Regions from separate parts of the Brevibacillus halotolerans genome, predicted to be linked through region 3. Evidence: riboswitches for the same ligand, from Rfam matches in the RefSeq annotation. Region 3 holds a riboswitch; each other region holds the start of a gene.
The links. A riboswitch is a leader RNA that binds a small molecule or an ion and turns the genes downstream of it on or off. The one in region 3 is predicted to bind cobalamin.
Positions count from the first base shown of each region.

Region 1: it holds a riboswitch for cobalamin, as region 3 does, so the genes downstream of both, cobJ (precorrin-3B C(17)-methyltransferase) here and O0550_RS05510 (DUF4430 domain-containing protein) in region 3, are expected to answer to the same signal.
Region 2: it holds a riboswitch for cobalamin, as region 3 does, so the genes downstream of both, nikA (nickel ABC transporter substrate-binding protein) here and O0550_RS05510 (DUF4430 domain-containing protein) in region 3, are expected to answer to the same signal.

Region 1 covers NZ_JAPTNK010000001.1:521,623-523,830, reverse strand. Annotated here, with positions in the region: gene cobJ (precorrin-3B C(17)-methyltransferase) at 1-1,352, opposite strand, end outside; cobalamin riboswitch at 1,540-1,731, opposite strand; gene O0550_RS02265 (nitroreductase family protein) at 1,926-2,208, shown strand, end outside.
Region 2 covers NZ_JAPTNK010000003.1:313,017-315,224, forward strand. Annotated here, with positions in the region: gene nikA (nickel ABC transporter substrate-binding protein) at 1-1,315, opposite strand, end outside; cobalamin riboswitch at 1,474-1,661, opposite strand; gene O0550_RS06385 (nitroreductase family protein) at 1,938-2,208, opposite strand, start outside.
Region 3 covers NZ_JAPTNK010000003.1:124,113-126,320, reverse strand. Annotated here, with positions in the region: gene O0550_RS05515 (NAD(P)/FAD-dependent oxidoreductase) at 1-827, shown strand, start outside; adenosylcobalamin (AdoCbl) riboswitch at 924-1,076, shown strand; gene O0550_RS05510 (DUF4430 domain-containing protein) at 1,129-1,524, shown strand; gene O0550_RS05505 (ECF transporter S component) at 1,571-2,065, shown strand.

The sequences.
Region 1 (2,208 bases), on a different contig from region 3:
AATTGAAAGCCAACTGCTCTTAATTGTTGCGTGACCTGCTCTGGATCTACCTGCGGTAAGCGAAGAATAATTTGATGCTCAATGCTGTACATCATTTCTCCGCCATCCTTGGTCAAATCGGCCAATAGACGCATTTGTTCAGAGGTAAAATTCTTACGAGCTACACCAGGCGAAACGCCTAGCTCTAAAATATCAACAACTCCGCTAAACGGGCGAGGTGGTGGAGTGATACCCTGATTTAACTCCAAGGCTGTCTTTTCATCAACGCACGCAAGCGCTTCCATCGCTAATTGAAAGGCCTTTACCGCTTGTTTAGGAGCTTGAAAGCTCTCTGTCTCTTCCTGAAAAGAATTCTGTTCTACTTCCCTTGAGAATTGCCTGGGATTTGAAAGGGCTTCCATCGCCGCTGATGGTGCGGAATCAGAAACCTGAGCTTCTTGTATTGTAGCCTGCGGTGAAGTCGCTACAGCCACTTCTTGCACAGAAGATGACTCAGATACCGGATTTCCACTCTGAGGCTGGCTGTGAAGCGCCCAAGGCTCTGCCTTCTCCTGCAAGCGTTCATGAGGTTTTAACGGTTGATCCATGCGATTTAACGTATATTTACGTTGATATCCGCGCGGAGTAATAATTTTTTGGTCGTAAACAAAGGTAGTCGAGTTCCCGATGATTACTGTTGTCAGCATTCCAATGTCATGCTGTAGCATGTCTGCAAGTGTTGTAATTACAACATGTTCTCGATCTCTATAGGCGCTCTTTACGATTCCTACTGGCGTTTCAGGAGAACGATATTTTAATAATATTTGTTGTGTTTCTACAATTTGTCGTGTACGGCGACCACTGCGCGGGTTATACAGCGCAATGACAAAATCAGCAGAAGCAGCTGCTTCTACACGCTTAGCAATCGTTTCCCACGGTGTAAGATGGTCACTCAAGCTGATTGTGCAAGCGTCATGCATAATGGGAGCACCCAATAAAGACGCGCAAGACTGAATGGATGAAATTCCAGGTACAACCTCTACCTTCACCCCAGTAGATTCTGTCCAGCCTTTTTCGACTAGGACTTCATAAACTAGTCCGGCCATGCCGTATACCCCAGCATCCCCACTAGAAATAACGCCAACAACTTGACCTAACTCAGCCAATCTTACCGCTTCTTGAGCACGGCTAACCTCTTCTGTCATCCCAGTACGCACGACACTTTTGTCTGAAATAAGCTCTCGAATTAAATCTACATAAGTGTTGTAGCCAATTATCACTTCGCATTCTAGGATAGCCTCTTTTGCCCGATGCGTAATGTGATCATGATGTCCTGGTCCAAAGCCAATTAGTAGAATTTTTCCTTTCTCCATCTACTCCAAGCCCCCTATCCTTATTTGCAATCAACCTTACATTTTTATACAATAAAAAAAACAGCGCTTCCCCGTCTGACTTACGTGAGAAGTGCTGTTATGATGAGCTTGTTATTTTTTGGAAAGGAATATTCCCTTCTGTAGCAAAACTGCTCTCATAACACCTCCCCATCTGCCGTAGGTCTGACGGTGTTGTTAGAATAAAGAGGGTAGCCTGACTCTTGGAATATTCTGCTCCTTTTCGTCTTCTGAAAATTTATAATATCCAGTGACAAAAACGGGCTCTCCAATTACAGTGGCGGGACCGTGTTGGATTTTCACCAACTTCCCCATGTGAATCGTTTCTCATGTAACAATTCCTTTATTCCCAAGCTTATGTGATTAGTTCTATCATAATCCAATTTGCATTTTATTGTCCATACTTTTCTGTCTAGCCCACACGGGACTGGACAAGAGGTGAAAGAAGATCGTATACTGACATACTATTAGAAATCTTCTATTTTTATGCATAGAGGAAAATATATTTGAATATACAGTATCATAATTAACATATTATAGAAAGGTTGTTAAAACATGTCCCTCTTACACACCTTACAACAACGTCAAGCTATACGCGCCTACGATGGTCGCCCTGTAGAAAAAGAAAAGATCGAGCAGCTTCTAGAAGCAGCTATATTAGCACCCAATGATCGCTTGCGAGAGCCTTGGCACTTCTATGTCATTCGAGGCGCTGCTAAGGAACGGTTTAACCAGCTAGCTCAGGATTTCTTGCTTGAACGCTTTCCTACCAAACCTCATTTAGTAGAAGAATCCATGAAGAATGTTCTGGCCACCCCTCTCATTATAGTCGCTACAT
Region 2 (2,208 bases), 190 kb from region 3:
CCCAGCTTGCCGTAAATAATAAATCAAAGCTGCCTTCATTGGCTGTAGCCCAAAAATCCTCTTCTTCCTTACTTGTCAGCTTCATATCTATCCCTAATTTTCTAAACTCACCTTGGGTATATTCTGCGATCGCCTTCTGGATGTTGTCTGAGCTAATAAACATCAGCTCCAATTGTAGCGGTTTTCCAGCCTTCTCTCTAAATGGTTTGCCATTTACTTGTTTCCAGCCCGCTTCATCCAACAATTGTTTCGCTTTTTCTTCATCGTGTTCATACGGTTTTACATCAATCTTCGTATATGGAATGGTAGGTGCAAATAACGTATCAGCTTTTCTTTCTGTGCCGTAAAAGATATGATCGATGACAGCCTGCTTATCAAAGGCATGCTGAATAGCTAGACGTAAGTTACGCTCTTTGAGAGCTTCTCTGTTCGTATTAAAGAGTAACGCCCTTGTAGCCGTAGGTTCTGATAGTTTGGTTTCATATTTTCCCGAATCCTTCAGAAACCGGAACGAATCCTGGCTTATGACTCCGTTCCCAAAAATCAAATCAATGTCCTTCTTCTCAAAAGCGAGAACTCTCGATTCACCGTCAGGTATGACTTTAACAATCACCTTATCGACTTTCGGTTTCTCGCCCCAATACTTCTCGTTTCTTGTAAAGACAGCCCTTTCATTTTTCTTATATTCGCTTAGTACCCATGGACCTGTCCCAATCTGTGACTTGAGCCCGTCTTTAAATGTGTTTTGGCTATCAGGAAAGGCAGCTTCTCCTACAAATCGTAAAGGTCTGATGTACGTAAGCTCCTGAAGAGTTGGGTAATATGGCTTGTTCAAAATTAATTTAAACGTAAAATCGTCCACTACCTCAGTACTTTTAATTTGATTTATTAATTCCATCCATTCATGTTGGGGAGCATTAGCTAAAACCGTATCGAAATTTTTCTTCACGATTGTAGCATTAAACGGCGATCCATCCGAAAATGTAACATCTTTTCTTAGATGAAACACATACTCTTTTCCATCCTTCGATACATCCCAGCTTTGGGCCAGCCACGGTTTAAGCTCCCCGCCTTCACCGTAGTAAACGAGAGATTCATATACCATAGCTTGTGAGAACCATTGATTCGGAAAATAGGTATGAGGATTTACGTCTCCGATATCTCCAGACCAGGAAAACGTAAGAACTTTTGAACTATCTTGAGTTGCTCTATTTTCTCCTTCTTTTGTTGTGTTACCACAGCCAGCGATAATGATTGTTAGCAGCGCTACTAGTCCAACAAAAGAAGTAATAAATGCAGACCGTTTCAAATACATTTTTATCACCTTTTATATAATTTAATTATTCTAAAAATGTTAAAAAACAAAAAAACATTACCAACCAGATTAAAAAGGTCAGAAATGCCTATCGTTTATGAACACATCACATCGGTCTTTTAGCATTCAAAACACCTCCCTATCTCCCCGTAGGTCTAACAGCATTTCTAGAATAGGCAGGTCTTCTGACTTGGGTTCATCATCTCCATGCGTCTTCCCAGATATGATCCAGTGACATATTTGCATAAGACTCCCCCTTACAGCGGCGGGACCGTGCCGGATTTACACCGGCTTCCCTTTTAAGTATCCGTTATGAAACAAATACACCTATTCCACTACCATATGTAGTTTTTCCTTGGAAATATTCACTTTATATCCTTATTTTGAAAGTAGGACAAAAAGTTTACCTAGAACAAATTATATTCGTTATTCCACGTTTACGCTATATGAAATTAAAGCCCTTCTATAATTCCACTCATAAGATGGAACACTTTTGTCCAGAAAGGCTTAAGAGGATGCATCTAGGATCAGGTTCATCTATAAAAAGCGCCAATTCCTCTATAGTAAAAAAACATTGCCACAGCATGTCCCATTAACAGCTTTAGCAATGTTTTCATAGAAATCACATACCATTGTAGCTTACAAACTCTCCGTTCGGCTTACGATAGCCGCGTGGACGTTGGCTTGAGAGCTTTTCTTTTCCGATAGTAATCATCATGACTGTTTCATATCCATCAGGAATTTCTAAAATTTCCTTAATAGCACCTGGATCAAATCCAATCATTGGGCACGTATCCCAACCTTTATCTTTCGCAGATAGCATGAACAGCATCGCAGAAAGGCTTGCATTACGAATGGCTTCTTCCTTCATAAAGGATTCACCCTTACCCTCA
Region 3 (2,208 bases):
CCTGTAAAAAGGGTCAGGAGTACCGAGCGAACAAAATCGTTATTGCTCCTGGCCGAGACGGCTCGCAATGGTTCGGTGAGATTTTGAAAAAACAGGGCCTACGATTGAGTAACAATCAAGTAGATGTGGGGGTTCGTGTAGAAACGACCAATGTAGTCATGGAAGAAATCAATAAGCATCTATATGAAGGGAAGTTCTTGTTCAAATCTTCTACGGATCAAATTGTGCGAAGCTTTTGTTCCAATCCAAGCGGTCATGTTGTTGTAGAAAATCACAGCGGTGTAATGGCGGCTAACGGGCATGCATACAAGGATGAGAAGCTGGGGTCCCCTAACACGAACTTTGCTCTGCTTGTGTCTCATGTCTTTACAGAACCATTTGATAAGCCAAACGAATACGCGAAAGAGGTATCAAGACGAGCGAATGATCTTTCTAACGGCTCCGTGATTGTACAGCGCTTTGGCGATATAAAACGTGGGCGGCGTTCGACAGAAAAACGACTGAAAGAGGGATTTATTGAGCCAACGTTAAAAGAAGCCGTACCAGGTGATCTCGGCCTAGTATTACCATATAATACAATGAAAAGCTTAATTGAAATGGTAGAGGCACTCGATCATGTTACGCCGGGTATTGCAAGTGAACACACGCTGTTTTATGGAGTAGAAGCGAAATTCTATTCAGCACGTCCATATTTGAATCCGCACTTTGAAACAGAAATTAGTGGTTTATATGCAGGCGGCGATGGAGCAGGTTTAACGCGAGGACTTGCGCAAGCAGGAGCATGCGGCGTTCATATTGCTCGGGGAATTTTACGTCACCTGTCTTAAAATATGGAAGAATACAACTATATTTTGTCACAACAGCATGATTGTCAAGTCCATTTCTTGTGCTATAATATTTTCAAATGGGTCACATCTCATTCATGTAAATAATAATAGTTTTAGGTAATGGAAGTTTGGTGCAAATCCAACGCGGTCCCGCCACTGTGATAGACTGTTTTCCGGTCTTAAGTCAGGTCTTTTACCTAAAAACTACTGAAAGGCTAACCATTTCGAGGCGAAAGTGGTTAGTCCAAGTCTAGTGATGTTCCCGCCTCACTAGACTTTTTTTATGGAGAAAGGAGCGGAAATGGTAAGAAGAGTTTGTCAAATCGCCTTACTTATTGCACTTGCGCTGGTAAGTGTAGTGGGTTGTTCAAATAATGAAGTAGCGCAAAACACATCAGCAGAAGAAAAGGTTGAAAACAAGATCGTTGTGGAAGTTTCAAGCGATCAGGGCAAAACCAAAATTGCTGAAAAAACAATTCAATTCAAAGGGGATCAAACCTTGTATGAGTTGATGAAAACCAATTTTAAAGTGGAAGACGATAATGGATTTATCACGTCAATTGAGGATGTGAAGCAAAATCCAGCAGAGAAAAAGTATTGGTTATACGAAGTGAACGGAGCACCAGCGGTTACAGGAGCCAAGGATCTTAAAGTCAAAGATGGCGATGTCATTAAGTGGGATTTACATGCCTCCTAACCATCAAATACACAAAGCATCCCTATCCAGTGTAAGAGGCATAACGTTGCTAGCTATCTTAGCTGCCTTGTCTGTTGCTGGTCGGATTGCACTGTCGTCCATACCTAACGTACAGCCCGTGACAACATTTGTCATTCTTATGACAATTCTGATGGGACTTCGATATGGTTTGTTGCTTGCGATAATTGTGATGATTTTGTCAAATATGGTCCTAGGGATCGGGATTTGGATTATCCCGCAGATCATTGCATACTGTATAATTGTCGTGGTAACCGGTATATTTATACGTCCTGTGTTTCCAAAGCTTTCCTTGTTTGTGATGGCCATATACGCCGGATTTACAGGAATGCTTTACGGGTTTGTTAACTCTCTTTGTCAGGTACCGCTTTACGATTCAACTTATTTTCTTGCTTATTATCTAGCAGGAGTCCCCTATGATACGATGCATGCAATTGGGAATTTCGTTTTTTATTTCGTACTCACACCTCTTTTACTTCCATTGTTGTACAAATTGATAAATCAACATTTTGCTAAGTCTTGACAACTGAACAGGCACAATGCAGTGCTTGCCGAATCATATCAAACCTTTGATGCAAAAGGTTTTTATACACAAAGACGTGTATAGTGTTTTTAAAAATAACAATCAATACATAGTTGACTATATGGTAAATATAGTAGTACAGT